4 regions of the Paenibacillus sp. JNU01 genome follow, and region 4 is predicted to be linked to each of the others. Evidence: riboswitches for the same ligand, from Rfam matches in the RefSeq annotation. Region 4 holds a riboswitch; each other region holds the start of a gene.
What was found. A riboswitch is a leader RNA that binds a small molecule or an ion and turns the genes downstream of it on or off. The one in region 4 is predicted to bind cyclic di-AMP.
Positions count from the first base shown of each region.

Region 1: linked by a shared signal. The riboswitch ahead of NLBNIHML_RS04615 (3D domain-containing protein) and the one ahead of NLBNIHML_RS27770 (C40 family peptidase) in region 4 are both predicted to bind cyclic di-AMP.
Region 2: linked by a shared signal. The riboswitch ahead of NLBNIHML_RS17940 (C40 family peptidase) and the one ahead of NLBNIHML_RS27770 (C40 family peptidase) in region 4 are both predicted to bind cyclic di-AMP.
Region 3: linked by a shared signal. The riboswitch ahead of NLBNIHML_RS17565 (resuscitation-promoting factor) and the one ahead of NLBNIHML_RS27770 (C40 family peptidase) in region 4 are both predicted to bind cyclic di-AMP.

Region 1 is NZ_CP169723.1:1,123,736-1,128,591, forward strand. It holds gene NLBNIHML_RS04600 (PspA/IM30 family protein) at 1-24, opposite strand, end outside; gene lpdD (prenylated flavin chaperone LpdD) at 137-478, opposite strand; gene NLBNIHML_RS04610 (polysaccharide deacetylase family protein) at 633-1,427, shown strand; gene NLBNIHML_RS04615 (3D domain-containing protein) at 1,535-2,206, opposite strand; cyclic di-AMP (ydaO/yuaA leader) riboswitch at 2,209-2,405, opposite strand; gene NLBNIHML_RS04620 (amino acid ABC transporter ATP-binding protein) at 2,627-3,349, opposite strand; gene NLBNIHML_RS04625 (ABC transporter substrate-binding protein/permease) at 3,336-4,799, opposite strand.
Region 2 is NZ_CP169723.1:4,129,712-4,134,567, forward strand. It holds gene rbsK (ribokinase) at 1-390, shown strand, start outside; gene NLBNIHML_RS17930 (c-type cytochrome) at 465-824, opposite strand; gene NLBNIHML_RS17935 (GNAT family N-acetyltransferase) at 975-1,469, opposite strand; gene NLBNIHML_RS17940 (C40 family peptidase) at 1,824-2,294, opposite strand; cyclic di-AMP (ydaO/yuaA leader) riboswitch at 2,298-2,435, opposite strand; gene NLBNIHML_RS17945 (hypothetical protein) at 2,681-3,532, opposite strand; gene NLBNIHML_RS17950 (M1 family metallopeptidase) at 3,543-4,856, opposite strand, start outside.
Region 3 is NZ_CP169723.1:4,053,076-4,057,931, forward strand. It holds gene NLBNIHML_RS17555 (HD domain-containing protein) at 1-521, shown strand, start outside; gene NLBNIHML_RS17560 (TatD family hydrolase) at 855-1,625, shown strand; cyclic di-AMP (ydaO/yuaA leader) riboswitch at 1,867-2,120, shown strand; gene NLBNIHML_RS17565 (resuscitation-promoting factor) at 2,392-3,576, shown strand; gene rnmV (ribonuclease M5) at 3,732-4,277, shown strand; gene rsmA (16S rRNA (adenine(1518)-N(6)/adenine(1519)-N(6))-dimethyltransferase RsmA) at 4,282-4,856, shown strand, end outside.
Region 4 is NZ_CP169723.1:6,300,843-6,305,698, forward strand. It holds gene NLBNIHML_RS27750 (xanthine phosphoribosyltransferase) at 9-590, shown strand; gene NLBNIHML_RS27755 (hypothetical protein) at 688-1,017, shown strand; gene NLBNIHML_RS27760 (hypothetical protein) at 1,137-1,355, shown strand; gene NLBNIHML_RS27765 (carboxymuconolactone decarboxylase family protein) at 1,497-1,826, shown strand; gene NLBNIHML_RS27770 (C40 family peptidase) at 1,926-2,390, opposite strand; cyclic di-AMP (ydaO/yuaA leader) riboswitch at 2,396-2,527, opposite strand; gene pelA (pectate lyase) at 2,946-3,908, shown strand; tRNA gene NLBNIHML_RS27780 (tRNA-Leu) at 4,072-4,156, shown strand; gene NLBNIHML_RS27785 (carbohydrate-binding protein) at 4,249-4,674, opposite strand; partial or broken gene xynC (glucuronoarabinoxylan endo-1,4-beta-xylanase XynC) at 4,675-4,856, opposite strand, start outside.

The DNA of each region.
Region 1 (4,856 bases), 1.7 Mb from region 4:
ACGTAAACGTTTGAAAATGGACATTATGTTATTCCTCCTAGTCGATATTACATCGTATATAAACATACATACGTAACAATCTACAACTCGTTTCAATTTTAGCAAATAAAATTAAAACATGCGATTGCTCTTTATATTAGGAAGATCGTTTATCCTTGCTCAGATGATCCTCCATTAGCCTCTCTGCAGTCTGCACGATTTCATCGATCTGCATCCGTGTAATGGAATCAAAATGGATACCCATAATTACCGTAACGGTCATTTTTAATTGTTGGGCAGCCTTTCGGGCAAGCCGCTCACACAGTTCTTGTTCCTTATGTCCCGGAATATGGACTGTCGTGCCGCTGACCCGCTCATCTTCCACATAGAACGTGGCTACAGCGCCAATATGAGCTTTTCCTCCCGTAACGAGAAAAACCTTATCCTCTCCTGCTTCAATCACCTGTAAACGTATCGATTTCAAATCATATGTACTCATGGCTATTCCACCGCTCCTTTTCTATATGTTATATATGGAGGAATTATGGCTGTCATGAGTTAAATCAGCAATGAAACTTCTCACACTGCGCATATTTTCTCAAGTCCACGGGCATACCATAGAGAACGTCATTTTGGAAAAGGAGGCTGTTATTATGCGCGTACGCCTCATTATGCTGATGGTTATCGTTGTTTTTCTAGGCGGATATCAAGCACCATCAGCTTCATCACGGGATGCTTCAGACCCGCCAAGTGAATCGGTATCCAATACTGATTCCGTGGAAGAAGAACAATTAACATTGGGACAGTTACGTCAGAAATATGCCGATACGTTCAAAACTAATGGTCCTTCAACTAAACAGGTTGCGTTAACATTTGATGATGTGCCCGATCCACGGTTTACTCCGCAGGTGTTGGATCTGTTGAAAAAGTATAAAGTCAGAGCTACGTTTTTCATCGTTGGTAGTCGTGCTGAGAAGCACCCCGATTTGGTAAAAAGGATTGTTAAGGAAGGGCACATCGTTGGCAATCACAGCTACAATCATCCGGAGTTCAGTAAGCTGTCGATGAATGCCTTCCGCAAACAAATTTTACATACCGGGGATATCATTCGCCATTTGGCGGGATATACGCCCAAGATGATTCGACCTCCGTATGGAGACATTAATGAAGAACAGCTGCAATGGGCTGCCAGACAACATTATAGTATTGTGAACTGGAACGTTGACTCTCTGGACTGGAAAGGTCTTTCCAAGGAAAAGGTGAAAGATAACATCCTGTCTGCTGTAAAACCTGGCTCCATCGTTCTACAACATGCAGGAGGCGGTGTTGGATCGAATCTGAATGGCACGATTGAGGCTTTGCCTGAAATTATTGAGGAACTGCGTAACCGGGGATATGAACTGGTCACCTTGGACGAAATGCTGGGATTACCGAAGGCGAAAGAATAGAATAACCGTGTTAGGTAATCATGGAAATATTAAAAGGGTGCTGTTCAATCGCAAGTTAGCGACTGGCAGACACCCTGTTTGAATTCAGTTTAAATGAAATTTACGCTCTACTTCAGAATGTACAGCTCGATATCCTGAAAACCAAATGTGCTTACCGACTGTTTGCTACCAGGGATAAAGATATCAATCCGGTGACCCTTGATTGCACCGCCCACATCACGTGCTGTAGCCACAAAAGCCTGTTTTGGCAATCCTGGATGGCTGTGACCCGTTACCAGTACTTTGGTTCCAAGAGGAATGACACTAGGATCTACTGCAATCGTACCCAGTTCAAGGTCATTTCCGAAATAATCGACCGCACCCCATCCTCCATTTTCAGACGGATCTGCAGAGTATGCTGTTGCTTTCACGTTCACAGTTTTACTGTAATCAAATGTTTTACCCCACGCTTGAACCACTTTGTTATCTGTGTTAACGTCCAAGCTTGCTGTCGTAACCGTTTTGGCTTGGGTCTTGCTCTCCGTCGCCGCGGCAGCTACATTGTTTGCCTTACCGGGAATCGTAATTTTCAAACCACCATAAATGTTGTAAGGCGAAATGTCATTGTTTGCTTTAACTAACGTGTTCATTGATACTCCGTATTGTTTCGATAAGGTGTAGAAGGTATCCCCCTCTTTGGCCACATGAACTGAATCGGCGTGAGCCGGAACGGCTTGAATGAGCATTGCTGTTGTCATTAATGCTACTGCTGTTTTGGCTATACGTTTCTTGTTAATCATGGTCTTCCTCCCTCATTGTGCCTGCGAAGTTAGTTGTCGGATTCGGATGAGGAGCCCACCCTATAGGTCCATCATTACATTTGAAACGATATGTACCCCTAATTCACCCCAAGCAGTGTGCTGTAGATCTTCCCCCTGCACTATCTGCATCGTTACATCCCCCGCACTCCCTGTCCGGAAGTTTCGGCAGAGTTCAATATATCACAATTTTGTAACCTGAACTTGTAGTAATTCTTACCAAATGGATTCAACATGTATAAGCACGTGTAAGAATATTGAATAATCTAAAAGTGTTTGGGCCAGGTATCCGCTATATATTTGGTAACAGAATAGTTACTTTTTGAATCCCATATGTAATTATTTTCTACAAAAAAATAGCGTTACCGACTCGAAGTCAGTAACGCTATTTAATCGATTCATTTAGAGTACTTTCGCAAGGAAGTCACGTGTACGTGAATTTTTCGGTGCTCCAAACACCTCATCAGGTGTTCCCTCTTCCACAATAACCCCGCCATCCATGAACAGGATACGGTCTCCCACTTCACGTGCAAACCCCATCTCATGCGTTACGATGACCATGGTCATCCCGCCTTCTGCAAGACGTTTCATGACATCCAGAACTTCGCCGACCATCTCGGGGTCCAGTGCCGATGTAGGCTCGTCAAACAGCATGACATGCGGCTGCATGGCCAGTGCTCTAGCAATGGCGATCCGCTGCTTCTGTCCACCGGACAGCTGATTCGGGAATACATCTTTTTTATCGTACAAGCCCACGGTGTTAAGCAGATCAGCAGCAATTTTTTCCGCTTCCAGCGTGGATTGTTTCTTTACTTTGATCGGAGCGATTGTGATGTTTTGTTCTACCGTTTTGTGTGGGAACAGGTTGAAATGTTGAAACACCATACCCATTTTCTCACGAGTTGCGTTAATGTTGTGCTTCGGATCGGTGATTGACACGCCTTCAAAATCAATCTCTCCCGAGGTAGGTTGTTCCAGCAGGTTCAGACAACGTAAGAATGTACTTTTCCCTGAACCGGAAGGACCGATGACCACGACAACCTCACCTTTGCCAATCGTCACGTTAATGCCCTTAAGCACATCGTTATTTCCATAAGATTTGTGTAATTGTCTAACGTCTATCACTTGCACTCAACTTCCTTTCCAGTCGTCCCAGCAGCTTGGACAAAATGAACGTCATTACAAAGTAGATGGCTGCTGCAATCAAAAATGGACTCAAGCCTTGGTACGTAATGTTTTTGACCACACTTGCCTGATACATAATGTCCACCATACCGATAACGGAGATAATGGAGGATTCTTTGATGATGGTTATGAATTCATTACCGATCGCCGGTAATACAGCTTTGAAGGCTTGCGGTAAAATAATATAACGCATTGCTGCCCCTCTACCCATTCCCAGGGAACGAGCTGCTTCCAACTGACCCCGATCCACACCTTGAATACCTGCACGGAAAATCTCTGCCAGATAAGCACCACTATTAATTGAAAGTGTAATGATACCTGCCTGAAGTGCAGTGAAGTTAATGCCAAAGCTTAGGGAAAAACCATAGTAAATGATCATTAATTGTACCAGCATTGGTGTACCACGGATCACTTCAACGTAAGCAGTACCGATCCACCGCAAAATTGCAGCGTCATGCAAACGGAACAAACAGATGATCAATCCAATAATTACCCCGAAGATAACCCCAAGTGCAGACAATAGAAGTGTGTAGCCTATACCTGTAGCATAGAAACTTTTGTACTGCCAGAATACTTGGAAAATATTTTGTGATTTGTTTGCTTTGTCCGCCATCAAGAGGCTGGCGTCCGTCACCATCTGATTGATTTTATCTTCGCTTTTCAATCGCTCCAGTGTTCCATTTACGGCTGCTAGCAGCTCGGTATTGCCTTTACGAATCCCGATTGCCGCTTCTGCTTGCTCTTCGTCCGGAACAGCAGCAGCAAGTCCAATGATATCGTCCAGATAACCTGCAGCCACGGTATCTTCTACGATTGCCGCGTCAATACGTTTGGTTTGCAGTTGAAGCACGATATCCGAGATTTTATCAAGCGCAGTAAGCTTCGCTCCTGGAATACTCTGTCCGATCGTTTCCTGAATGGAGCCTTTCTGAACGCCAATCTTCGCATTTTCAAGTTCGGTCATGGTTGGATATTTGTCTTTATCCACATTGCGAACCATGATCACTTGTTTTGATTTATAGTAGGTGTCGGAAAAATCGATACTTTTCTTCCGCTCATCCGTCGGCGTCATACCTGAAATCACCAGATCAACACGCCCGCTCTGCAATGAAGGCAGAAGACCGTCGAAGCCCATATCCTCAATCACAAGCTCAGCGCCAAGATCTTTGGCAATCTCTTTGGCGATCTCAATATCAAAACCAACGATTTCATCTTTACCATTAATCACTTTATGGAATTCATATGGTGCAAAATCGGCACTTGTACCGAGCACCAGCTTTTTACTGCTTGAATTATCTGTAGTTCCACTTGCCAATGCCACAGGAACGGCAGTCGTCAGCAGAATAACAAAGGTCAACAGCATCATGGTGTAACGACTTATCAATTTCAACCTTTTTCTCCCCTTACAGTACATTGTATGCTTCTCATGTTGATGACTGAGTCATTA
Region 2 (4,856 bases), 2.2 Mb from region 4:
GTGCTGACCGGCCGGGATCATCTCCGGCCGGAAGACCTGGATGCGGCGGTCGCAGAGCTCGCCGCATCCCTCGGGGCCGCTGTCGTCACGACGCTCGGCCCCGAGGGGGCTGTGTACGCGGCGGCGCCTGGTGGCCGCGTACAGGCAGGGCGTGCCGGCGCATGCCGTGCGCCCGGCTACGCCGTAAGCGCCGTCGATACGACCGGCGCTGGCGATTGCTTCAACGGCGCGTTGGCGGTAGCCCTCGCGCGCGGTGAGACGTTGGACGCGGCCGTAGGCTTTGCCATGGGTGCGGCCGCGTTATCCGTGACGAAGCTCGGCGCCCAGTCCGGGATGCCGTCCGCACGTGAAGTGGAGGCCTTTCTGGCCGAGCATGCGGCAGATGCCTAATCAATAGCATAACAAAGAGGCTCTTATTCTCCCAAAAGGGGATTAAGGGCCTCTTTGTTATGTGTGTGCAGAGATTACTTCTTCTCTGACAGCCACATGGCGATATTAGCAATCTCTTCATCCTGCAGTTTGCCCTTGAAGGAAGGCATACCGCCACCTTTACCTTTGACAATCGTAGTGTAGATCTTCTCCAGATCATCCTGGCTGCCGATGTTTGCTAGAGCAGGTCCTACGCCACCCTGAAGCTGATCCCCGTGACAGGAGATACAATTGGCTTTGACCAGTGCTTCAGCCTGTCCGGCATCCAATGTGACTTCCGGCATGGTAGGCTTGGCTTCTTCAGCCACTTCTTCTTTCCCTGGAAGCGTAAACATTAAAACAATAGCTAAAGCGCATGCTGCAAAAAATACTCCGCTCATGATCCATTTGTGCATCCCTTATGTCCCCTCCAGAATGAAAGATCATCTAACCTGAAACTATCCATATCATTATAACGGAACCTGTACTGACATCATAGCATTTTGTGGGAAATTTTTGAACTAATCACATAACAAGGCGCAAATTTGGTTGTTTTGCAATGGATTTTAATCACGAGGCCCTTCATAAACCATACAGTGAAAGGGCTTCAAGCCGCTTGGGGTCTGTCGTTCGTATGTATCCTGGGTGACAAATCCACTCTTTAGATAGACTTGAATGGCACGAGCATTCCAAGTGAGCACTTCCAGATCGATCTCATTCATCGGATTTCGGCGAATGGCTTCCTGTACAATGGCCGTGACAAAAGCTGTCCCTTGCCCCTGACCACACAGCTCTGGATGCATGCCGAGGCCAATCCGGGTTACCCCTTGAAGTGGGAAGTATTGAGCAAATCCACATATACGATCGTTCTGATCCAGGACAATCGCATATTGCTCCTGCCGCAGCTGTGCATCTCCGAATTCCACTTCCAGCGCTTTCATCTGCTCCCAGGGGAGCCAGCTGTAGATATTGTAAGGCGGATCATACTGCCAACTGCAGATGAGCTCCGCATGTTCTTCTCGCATGGGTACAACGTGAAACGTTACGGGGGCTTCCTTCATACACCTGCATGCTCCTTTCCTTGAAACAGAACTCTCTGTCCACTCTACAAAAGAGATATTCATTTAGCAAGTCTCTCTTACCAGAAAAAAATATGAAACAAAAGTTCCGGTAATTCCGTTTATATTATAACAGGATGGGTAAAAACATCATAAGGGCACGGACGAACGAGCACAAAATGAGCCTGTTGATGTTGCAGGATAGCCCCGAGCGTAACTTGCAATATGAATCAGGATGGAAGCACAAAAAAACCGCCGGATACATTCCTGCGGAGAATGTACCGGGCGGTTCTGTTATGCTTCTTGCTTCGTTACAGTATGGTTCATGGTTACAGTATCATGTTGCTCAGCTTGTCCCTAGTCAAGGGCCAGTGATTCATACGCGTCCGTGCTCATAATCCGTTTAGCGCCAACATAACGATTGGCCCAATAGCTTTCACTCAATGCACTGATCGTAACACCTTTGGAAGAAGAAGAGTGTGCGAACTTTCCATCCCCTACAAAGATTCCTACATGGGATACGCCTTTACCTGTAGTATTAAAGAATACCAGATCGCCAGCTCTCATTTCCATGCGGGATACGGAATCGCCCATGTCGAATTGGGAACTGGATTGGCGTGCCAAATCAATACCCAATTTGTCGAATACATACCGTGTAAATCCGGAGCAGTCAAAGCCGTTAAGCGTTGTTCCCCCACTTTTGTATGTAGTTCCCATTGCTGAATCAATTACTTTATCCATTTTTGAATCTGCGAATGCGCTACCTGCACCAAGCGATAATGCGAATGTGATGCTAAGTACAGCTGCGGTTAATTTCTTCTTGAACAAGAGATATTCCCCTTCCAACGCCTGCGAGGTTAGCTTAAGGATTCGGTTGAAGGTCCCCTATGATCCCTCTGTAGCAAGATCAATTCACCCATAACTGGTTCCCCCGCTTCCCAGGTGCCAGGAATTTGGCTATGCTAGTTATGCACCTGCGAAATCAAGAAATGACGATTTAATTTTAAGTAGTTACAAATATGAATGTAAAGATTACAAAGTTGTTACTAAAAACTCACTGCGATTATTGTAACAGAGGAGTACGTCTTTGGCAACGTTTAGCAACAAAATTAGCAAAAAAAACCTCGACCTTTGACGGGGAAAGGTTGAGGTTTGCCTATTTATAAGTACATAGCAGGCCATGAGTTTAACATGTGATGGTAACAATTTTTAAACTAAATGCTCTCACCTTTGGATACTTTGGACTGCCACAATCGGAAATGGCTGCATATTTTCCACAGACTCAATAGACATCTGGCAAGTGGATACGTCTGCTGTAGTATAAGTCCGGTAAGTCCCGTTAATAACCATGAGGCTGAAGTGAATGCCCCAAAGACGAGTAAGTGGACTCCGCCCAGCAGGAGAGCAATGCCGATAACGGCGATGAGATGACGCAGTGCAATCCAGAGTGCTTTGAGGGTGCCGTGAGCCCCGCCTTCTCCTTCTGGTGCCGACACACCGAACTGCATGTAGAGCATGACATGGTGGATGACCCATCCATATACAATCCAGGCAGCAACATAAGGTATACCAGGCAAAAGTAATTGAAGGGAATGAAATCCGTCCATGAGGATCGAGTAGAGCTTCGGTATGAGCCAGTAGGCGGGCAGAAGTATCAATAATGTACGTATGGTGTGCAGCAGCAGCATCGGTTTCCACAGTTTTTTGATTCCACGGACGAATGGGATGCGCTCTTCTGTAGAATTAAAGTGCTGAAGTGAGTAGAGCAGTCCTGCCTGAATAAGGGGGCTGATCAACATGCGAACCAGCAGCATGCCCCCCAGAATCCATAGATAACGATGAACCTCCGGATGGGTAGATAGGTTAAGTTGGCTTTCCATTTTGAACAAAAGTGTACTCAGTTCCCCGGCATCAGAATCTGGATAGCGCAGGAGGAGTGGGATGACTGCCGATTGTACCATTCGATAGAAGAAATATCCCCAAATGAGTTGATAAAGAAATAAGAGTGCCGCAATGAACATATGCTGACGGACGAGAAACCAGCCTTCACGTATTTTCGCTTTCACCGTATCCACCTCACCATGACAGACCTCCGAATATGGCTTCTATTAGTTTGGTTACACTCATGCTCCAGCGGGACTTCGTCTGCTCATCCAGTCCGGATTTTAGGAAATTGTTCATATGGCGGTTCTCCAGCACGATCGTGTACAGGGGATCGGTCATGGCCCAGGCTACGGGGGATGTGTGCGTTAATTTATAGGTAATTCGATCTTCTATGCCATCCCATTGCTTGGTGAGGGTATGTCCGTCTTCAAAAGCAATGCGAACAGGAACGGCGTTGTAATCACTGCCTTTTTTGACGATCGTCACGGATGACTCGTACCATGTTTGACCGTCTTTCTGTACAGGCGTAACACGAATCTTCTCTACAGCAAAGTCAGCCATTCCATTACCGTAGACGTATTGGTCAAAATAATCAGACCAGGACGTGCGGGTCACTTGTTCCACAACGTTCTGAAAATCTGCCGAAGTGGGATGTTTGAAGCGGTACTTCTTCACATAGGTAGAGAGAATGCGTTCCATCTTTTTTGTGCCGACTTGATGTTCAATACCAAGCAATACAAGCTTGCCACGTGTGTAGACATTGGCTGCATACTCATTCTGTGAATCGAACTTCCAGGATTCTTGTGTTAAGGATGAAGGAGACGTAATCAGGCCCGATTGTACCGGCAGATTCGGAATCAATCCGTATTCCTGCTCCATCAATTTGTCTTCTGCATAAGAGGTGAACCCCTCATCCAGCCAGGCTTCCTCGAATTCGTTGCTGGCAACCATGCCGTAGAAGTACTGGTGTCCGATCTCGTGGACTACGGTACGTTCCAGGTCATAACCTGGAGTAGTGTCATCGGCTCCAAAGGCCGTTACCAGCGTAGGGTATTCCATACCTCCAGCACCGTTCCCCGCTTTGGGTGGAACAACGATGGATAAGGTAGCATAAGGATACGGGCCAAACCATTTGCTATAATTGGATAGAGCGGCCTTCGCGGCGTAGAAATAACGTTCCTTCAGATCCTGATGAGCAGGATCCAAATATAATTTGATTCGTACACCAGGCACATTGGGTGCAGAGAAGGGTTCCTCGGCGTAGACAAAATCCGGTGAAGCTGCCCAGGCGAAATCATGCACATCATCGGCATAGAATTGATAGACTTTTTCTCCGTTCTTCACCACGGCTTGTTGTGTCGGAAATCCGGTAGCGGCAACTTTGTATGTTTCAGGCACCCGAATACGCACACTATATATACCGAAGTCGGCGTAAAACTCTGAATTGCCATGGTATTGGTGCAGATTCCAACCTTCCGTTGTCCGTCCGCGCCTGCCCACAGGTTC
Region 3 (4,856 bases), 2.2 Mb from region 4:
TCATACAGCATGATTTTCAATTTCGCTTCATGATTGATCCACTCCCTCAATTATTTGCAGGAGAATTATCCGTAGATGAATATTTGCAGTTGGATGAAGCATTAATTCAGACGGCATTTACACAGTGGCGAAAGGAGGACGATACTGTTCTGAGTGAGTTATGCGAACGTTTTATGGATCGCAAGTTATATAAGTATGTAGAGCTTGAACAGGTCGACTTGACAATAATAGAAGAGATTCGGGAAGCTTTTGTACAGGCAGGCCTTGATCCCGAATATGATCTTGAAATTGATTTTCCTTCCGATAATCCGTATGATGTTTTTCGTCCGGATGAATCCACGGATAAGCAGATTCTTCTTCTGGATCGACAGGACAATTTACGTGAGTTGTCAGAAGTATCTGACATTGTCCGTTCCATCAGCGGGCTTCACCGGGGGAAACATCATTTGTATTACCCGCAAAACAAGGTGGATGCGATTATTCATGAATTACCGTCACATATACGCCCCTATTTCTTGTAATCGTGTGGGTATAATCCAATGAAGAATTTAGATATCAAAAGACTTTCAAAAAGAGCTATTTTTCATGATACAGTAATCTGCTTTAATGGGGAGTATATGTAGATCGACATAATTTTGTAAATGAAAGTAGGCAAAGTTAGCACAATCAGCAATATGTAGATCAGAATATCCTTATATCTTCTATATATTGTAGTTGTGAAGAAACAAACGTAATGATGTAATATACAGATTGCCCAAAATGTTTTATGTATGAGTCATTGAAAAATTTGAATTTCACCAATTAAATTTTTAAAAGAAGATAGTCGTTATTTCGACATGAAGGGAGATACAGACATGATGCTGTTCGACACACATACACATCTGGATGCACCACAATTCGACGAGGACCGCGAGGAGATGATTCAGCGTGCTGTGGATGCAGGAGTTGGTCGCATGATCAACATTGGCTTTAACCGGGAGACAATTCCAACGACAATGAAACTCGCTGAAACGTATGACTTTATATATGCAGCTGTAGGTTGGCATCCCGTAGATGCGATCACAATGCAGGAAGGGGATTTGGAGTGGATTGCATCTTTATGTAAGCATGAAAAAGTGGTGGCAATCGGTGAGATTGGATTGGATTATCACTGGGATACTTCACCGAAGGAAATACAGCATCGCGTATTACGACAACAAATTGCCTTGGCGCGTGAAGTGAACATGCCGATTGTCATCCATAATCGGGATGCACATGAGGATATCATAAGAATTTTGCGTGAAGAGAAGGCGAGTGAAGTTGGTGGTGTGATGCATTCGTTCTCGGGCAGCTGGGAAACAGCAAAAAGTTGTCTCGATATGGGTTTCCATCTCTCCTTCGGAGGACCGATTACATTCAAAAACGCAAAGCAACCCAAAGAGGTGCTGGCGAAGGTTCCGATGGACCGATTTTTCATTGAAACCGATGCTCCGTATTTGACACCTCACCCTTATCGCGGGAAACGAAATGAGACAGCGCATGTACGTCTGGTTGCAGAGGCAGCTGCGGAAATTAAAGGCATTTCGGTGGAGGAAATTGCTGCAATAACCACCAAAAATGCCATGGAACGATTTGGAATTCGTTAAAAAAACGAGCAAATGAGGTGAAAAAGGCAGGTAAGCGGAGTTAATTTGCCCTTTGATCCAAATAAATCAAGAATATTACAATATTTTAACCAAATATTCAGAAAAACGTACTTGATCAACGCTTTACAACATGCATCAAAACAGGATATCATCTTTTCAGTGAATTGTTGTGCGGAAAATTGGACAGATGTTCGGGGGATGAACAAAGGGACACTTTCCGATGAAACAACATTACTTTCATGAATCAGTCTCGCTGAGTCTCCGTTAACGGAGAGCGGGGGAACCAATAGGGCTTAAACATCGGTGTATTTGGCCGATGCGCAACGTTCGCTGACCCAAAAGCAGCGAAGGGAACTGCGAAGCCGTATTTGATTTCTTCTTTGGGTCTCGGGGTGAATTCAAGGGCGTCCGCCATGAGCGGGGGACCCAAGATAGGGCGGCTCTCTTTCGCCCGAACCCGACAGCTAACCTCGCAAGCGGAAAAAGAGAGGCAACCTCGTGCATGAATTTCCGATATTCAAAATCATTCGGAAGCCACGAAAGAGTTCCTCTTACACTCTTTCTTTGGCTTTTTTGTTTTTGAATAAAAGAAATGTTGTCATCATACGGTAGGTATTCAGGAGGATGACATCATGTTGCGAAGATTGATTCATGGTGCAGAACCGATCAGTTGGTCCGATCTGTGTTCTGTAGAAAATTTGGTATAGTCACGTCAAAGACATCATGCGTTACTTTAGACGGCGAGGCTATGAAGGAGGACGGAGAAGTGGGCACATTCCAACCAGAAGAGACCCATGAGTCACGATCATCCAGTAAGTCTTTCGCGTTGCGGTGGAAGCATGAGAACATGCGTCAAATGGCATTGATCGCGATTTTCTCAATTGCGCTTACAATCATGATCTTGTTAGTCGTTTACGGTCAGGCCGGGAAACAAATTTCACTGGTTATTGATGGCAAAGCTCAGGTGGTAGAGACTCGTACAGGAATGCTTCAGGAAATGCTGGAGGAGCAGTCGATCACAGTCAGCCCTCACGACAAGGTATCCATGTCCATGAACGGGGCGATTACAGATGGAGACCGAATCGTTATTGAGCGGGCCGTTCCAGTTAACATTACGGCAGACGGAGACACCAAGACTCTGTATACAACGGATTCATCCGTAGAAGATGCAATTCAAAAATCAGGTATTCAAGTTGAAAGTAATGATAAGGTGTATCCAGCGCTTGGAACTGCGATCAAAGCAGATATGAAGATCCGTGTAGTGCGCGTAACAAAGCGTACAGTGGATGTAGAACAACCAATCGCTTACAAAGTAATTAAAACGGCTGACCCTAGCTTGTACAAAGGGGATAACCGTGTCGTTGTGAACGGCAAAGAAGGCACACTTGTACAGCACATCGAAAAGGTATTTCAGGATGGAGAATTGGTCTCCAAAAAAATGGTCGGCAAATCTGTCGCGAATAATCGTGTAGATAAAGTGATTGCTGTCGGCACCAAAGCAAAACCTGTTGTGAAAAAACCAGAGATTCAGACCGTATCAGCTCAAACTTCAACAACGAAGAAGGCTACAACAACGAACTCGAAGAAAACATCTGCCTCGGGCAGCAAAGTGATTACCGTATCCGGGACTTCTTTTAAATACTCCAAAGTACTTAAGAATGTATCCATGACTGCCTACTCTTCCGAAGAGCCTGGCATTGGAACCAAAACAGCTTCCGGTACTCGTGTAACGGAAGGGCGCACCATCGCGGTTGATCCCAAAGTCATTCCAATTGGCTGGTGGGTATATATCGAAGGTCTGGGATTCCGTCGTGCGGAAGATACAGGCGGTGCCATTAAAGGCAACAAAATTGACGTATATTATGACAGTGTGAAGCATGCCCTGAATTTTGGACGCAAGAAAGGCAAGACGGTCTACGTGATCGGTCCGGTGAAGCCGGAAGCGAACTAAAATCGTTTTACTTTGAAATGGGAATGCTATAAAATAGTTGCATGAATAATTCATGCGGAATATGCGGCGGAGGGGTCTGAATTCAGTCTCCCCCGCCGTTTGGCAGAGAAGAGGATATTCCTCTTCTTTTTGCGTTAGAAAGGAAGAAATGGAACATGATAAAAGAAGTCATTGTGGTGGAAGGCCGTGATGATACGGTAGCCATCCGTCGGGCCGTGGAAGCCGATACCATAGAAACAGGTGGATCAGCCATTAACCAACGCATTCTGAAGCGGATTGCGCTTGCTCAGGAGAGACGGGGAGTCATTGTACTGACAGATCCGGATCATGCTGGCGAACGCATTCGTAAAATCATTGCGAATAAGGTGCCTGGTTGCAAACATGCTTTCATTCCGGAAGCCGATGCCACACGCAAAGGGGATATTGGGGTGGAGAATGCCTCACCGGAGGCGATCCGTCATGCTCTGGCACGCGTACATACTTCATACGAAGGCGCTCCTAGCCTGATCGATTGGGAGGACCTGATCGCGGCAGGACTTATTGTGCATCCGCAGGCTGCTGCACGTCGCATGGAGATGGGCAATCTGCTGGGTATCGGATATTGTAACGGTAAGCAGTTCCACAAACGTCTCGGTGTATTTCAGATTACACGGGAAGAGTTCTCTACAGCATTAGCGCAAATTGAACGTGAAGGATTGTGAGAATATGAAGGATATGGAAGAGACGATAGAAATTGCAACGCCCAAGCGAACCAAAGAAATTATTCAAAGACACGGATTCTCATTTAAGAAAAGTCTAGGTCAGAACTTTTTGATCGATCAAAATATACTGAACAAAATTGTTAATGCAGCCGATTTGGACGAGTCCAAGGGCGCTTTAGAGATCGGACCGGGTATTGGAGCCCTTACGGAACGATTGGCCCGGGTAGCGGGTCCTGTCACAGCCGTAGAGATTGATCAGCGCTTGATTCCCATTCTGGGAGAAGTGATGCAGCCTTATCCGAATGTACGTGTGCATCATGGTGATGTGCTGAAGCTTGATCTGGCTGAACTGTTCCAAAGCGATTTTGCATCGGTGGACAAAGTCAGTGTTGTGGCTAACCTGCCTTATTATGTAACGACTCCAATTATGATGAAACTGTTGGAAGAGAAGCTGCCAGTGGACAGCATTGTTGTCATGATCCAAAAAGAAGTGGCTGAACGCATGGCTGCTGCACCAGGATCGAAAGACTACGGCAGTCTGAGCATCGCAGTTCAGTACTACAGTATTCCTGAGCTTGT
Region 4 (4,856 bases):
GTCAAATCATGGAATTATTGAAACAACGAATTTTACAAGAGGGTGTTGTCATCTCGGATCAAGTATTGAAGCTGGATGGTCTGTTGAACCACCAGATTGATCCTGCATTAACGATGGAGATGGGGCGTGAGTTCGCTGCCCGTTTTCGTGAAAGTGGAGTGACCCGTGTAATCACGGTAGAATCCTCGGGGATTCCGGTTGCGTTTGCCGCGGCCTATGAACTTGGGGTGCCACTTGTATTCGCCCGTCGCAAAAAAACACTTCTAGCTGATCCTGATGCTTACTGTGAACGCGTACCGTCCTTTACCAAAGGAATTGTAACTGACATTATGGTATCTCGCGAGTTCATTCATGAGAATGACCGTATTTTGTTCATTGATGATATTATTGCCAATGGAGATGCCGCTCGTGGCGTCATCAAAATCATTGAGCGTTCCGGTGCGGAACTCGTCGGATTCGGTGTTGTGGTAGAGAAATGTTTCCAGGCAGGGGCACGAACGATTCGTGAACAGGGGATTCCGGTGGAAGCCTTGGTACGCATTCGTTCCCTGAACGATGGGACGGTACAATTTGACGATAACGAAATGTGACATTTTAAAGGAATAGGGCCTATTTTTTGAACTATGCCTTTGCATGGCCGCTAATTTCATTTATAATGGGGTTATGTTAGGGAGAGGAGGCAACACCATGGGGAACCAACCGGCAACAGAACAATTCTTTAATGATAAGCTGGCGGAATCGAAAGTTCATTTTGAACGTGCCCTGGATTGTAAACATACGGAATTCGATGACCTTTATCCCTATATGATTGAACATCCTCAATTTTTCTGGTACAAACGCTATGTTGCCTGGTCAGAATTACTGACAATTGTAGGCTTATGCGAAGAGTTGTCCTTCTCTTGGAAAGAACAATTTACACCGCATCAAGTGGAGTACCTTGAAGAACGTGTGATGTCCGCCAAAGTGCTTGATTTTTGGTTCGAGAAGAACGACAGCAAAGAGCACGCGCAGCGGTAACTTTCAGTCGGGACATAATTTCGAATGACATGACAGTCCAATACAGTCACGTGAGACCTAAATGACTTTTCATTTAGGTCTCTTTTTGTAAATAAATTTGGAATATAGGAGCCATGAACATGATTAGTGATACAGAATTGGACGCCCTGCGTCTGTCAGGTGAGAAAGTCAGAGTAGTACGGGACGAGCTGGAATCGAACGATGTAACCGGGATTGTCGTTGCCTGGGATGGCGAGCAGGTACTTATCCGTCGTCAGAATCGACGTGTCGTCAAGTTGGATCGTGGTTACCGCTATCAGTTGTTCAGCGAACCCCGGCAAAGTCCACTTGGTGAGTAACAACGATCATTATGTCAGAAGTATGAGCGTACAAATGTTTGGAATTACCATGATTTCTTGGCATAATTGACTCACTCGTGAGAGAAGATAGGTACAGTGAAGAAATTCTGTAACTATAGCCGAGAGGGTGTGCTGCAAGACATGACATTGATGAATGATAAAGTTCATGCCTACAAGGATCAGATTGGAGCATTAAGTGATGTGCTGCCAGGTGTGGTGAAGTCGTATCATGAGTTTACCGGAGAATGCTTCCAACCTGGGGCGATTGATGCGAAGACCAAACAGCTCATCGCGCTTGGTATTGGCTTGTTCGCCAACAATGAGGTATGTACCTTCTATCATGTAGAAGAAGCACGTGCCAAGGGCGCTACAGATCAGGAGATTATGGAGACCGTTGCTGTGGCCGGAGCTGTAGGAGGCGGACATGCCCTGTCCCAAGGCGCGATGCGAGTGCAGAAGGCGCTGCATTAAGTGTAAGATGGAGGTAGTCCAAGGACTGTCCTCCTAAAGAGGAAATCAAACAAAAGAGGAGGTTCCGGTTGATCCGGAGCCTCCTCTTTGATATTATACCTACATTTTCCCTAACATTTTATCGTACATAAACTGTCCAGTTACCCGACGTGCTGTTACGTAACGATCATTGAAATAAGGATTGCTCATTTTGGTGATGCTTACCCCTTTGCTGCTGGATGCATGTGCAAATTGTCCGCCGCCGATATAAACACCTGTATGTGAAATGCCTTTGCCTGTTGTGTTAAAGAACACCAGATCACCTGTCCGAACATTGCTCTTGGCTACTGGAGTACCTGCTTTGGCTTGCTGTTGCGAAGTACGTGGCAATTCAATGCTGTATTTATTGAAAATATATCTCATAAACCCGGAACAGTCGAACCCGGCCAGAGTCGTGCCACCCCACTTGTAAGGAATACCTGTCATGTTGTTCACTACGGAGTTAATACTGCTTGCCTCTGTGCTTGTTGCCCCGGATGTAAATAGTACAGCCGCTCCAAAAATGGAGATAATCAGTTTTTTCAAAATCAATGTTCTCCCTTCGATGCCTACGGAGTTAGCTAAGGGTTCGGTAGAAGGTTCCCTATATTTCCTATGTATAAGAATAATTCACCCAAAATGGTTCCCCCGTTTTCAAACCTGAAACTCGGCAATGAATAATTAAGTTTTTGTAACTATTTGAAACTATATTGCATAAATGCGTAATTGTCAAACCCTTTTAAACCCCTTCGTAATACCTCAATGTTAGCGGAATTAACGATTTTATATGAAAGAAGGCGTCAAGTTTGGGTATCATTGATGACAAAAACGTCATTATTGATTCGTTTGAGACGAAATTGGATAAATAAATAAGTTTGTCATGAGTTAAAAGAACTATCCGTTATGTAGAATTTAAGAGATTATATTCATTAAGTTGCATATATTGACAATAATTGATTTTTTGCATATCATCTGATTATCCAATCCACATATTGGATAAAAATAGATTTTATTATGTTATATATTTAAATTAAGGAGGTTTAAGGACGGGCATTATAGGTAAGGTAGAATTGTGGATGTTATTACAATGAACATGGGAGAGTGTTACATTTGAAAGCAAAGAAAATAGTTACTTTTGTCCTGGCATGCGCCATGGTGTTCTCAACAGTTGGAATTGCAGTTCTACCTGTAGGGACGGTATCTGCTGCTGATGCATCGGGTACTACAGCGAGTATTTCAGATATTTTGAAGAACCAACTGCCGGATGGAGGTTGGAGAAAAGATTATAAACAAACAAGTGGAGAGTGGGCGAAGTCCACGATTGACAACAAGGCTACATATTCAGAAATTAGAAGATTGGCGAAGGAATTTAAAAAGACGAATGATCCACGCTACTCCACAGCTGCAATCAAAGGAATCAACTTTTTGATCAATATGCAGTATTCAAACGGCGGATGGCCACAAGTCTACCAAAGCTCTGGATATCACAAGCATATTACCTACAATGATGATGCAATGATTAATGTAATGATCATGCTCGATGAAGTAGCAACACGCAAAGGTGATTTCTCATTTATCGACAGTACACTTGCTAATCGCAGTAAAAATTCAGTTGCCAAAGGTGTGGAGGCGATTCTGAATACTCAGGTCGTCTCAGGCGGGAAGCTTACAGCATGGGGACAACAACATGATTCCAGTTCCCTTAAACCAGCGAGCGCAAGAATCTACGAAGTACCATCGCTGACAGCTGGAGAGAGTGTAACGATTGTTAAATTTCTGAAAACAAGGCCTGCTACCGCTAAAATTACCGCATCCATTAAAGGAGCAGAGGACTGGTTTAACAAGGTGAAAATTACGGGTTACAAGTATGAAAGGGCAAATGGTGATAGCAAGATTATCGCTGATTCCAAAGCAGCACCGATCTGGGCACGCTTCTATGAAATAGGAACGGATAGACCCATTTTCATTGGACGAGACGGGGTAGTTAAATACAAATTGAGTGACATTGATAAAGAAAGAAGAGGCGGTTATGCCTGGTATGGCAATTGGCCTTCCAAGCTGTAGTATGACTCCTTTTTGATGAACCAAATGATTAGTTGAAGGTAAAGCCCGAATGGACAAGCATGTCTGGTTCGGGCTTTCATGTTATTATTTTCAGTGTTGACATGATAGATTGGGCATGATATATTATTTCTTGTCGCCGAGATTAATCACGGAGATATAATATGCGGTCGTGGCGGAATTGGCAGACGCGCACGGTTCAGGTCCGTGTGGGCTAACCCCCCGTGGAGGTTCGAGTCCTCTCGACCGCATCGAATAAAAAGACTCCTCAAGCTAACGCATGAGGAGTCTTTTTTTGTTTGCATTTTTTGATATTATCCTAACATCAACTATACGGAATGTTTTATTGTGCTGCGGTAACATTAATGCTGTCAATATTCGGTCCTTCCGTTCCCGTTGTAACCACTTTCAAGGTATTGGTCCCGGTGTTCATGGGAACTTGTATTGTTTTTTCAACCCAAGTGGACCAGCTTCCCGTTGCTGGAAAGGGCTCATTGCTGATAACTTTGGTTCCGTTAACAAAAATGTCGAGGTTACGTGTTCCACTTTCCAGCGCATAACGAAACTTTACATTTTTGGTGCCAGTAATCGTATTGTTAATAGCGTTCCATTGAATGGTTGAACCAGTCATTGCATTGAAGTTGACATACCCGGAGCCTGTGTAACCGGGGTAGATCGTTTCAATGGCAGCTTCCGTAAGTGTTGTTCCGGTCTCTGCTTCATAAGTAGTGCCGCTGCCTGTATTTCCACCGTTATTCCCACCAGTAATGTTGGCAACAAATGTTGTTACGCTCTGAGCGGGGAGTTGTGCCGTGAAGGCTCCATTGGATACGGTAAGCGAGGCCCCGCTTGCCAGGTTGCGACTGCTGTCCGTAACCCATGAGGACACCGTGGAGGCATTACCATTCTGCAGAACGAATTTTTGGCTTGTGGCCGAAGTTCCACGGTTAA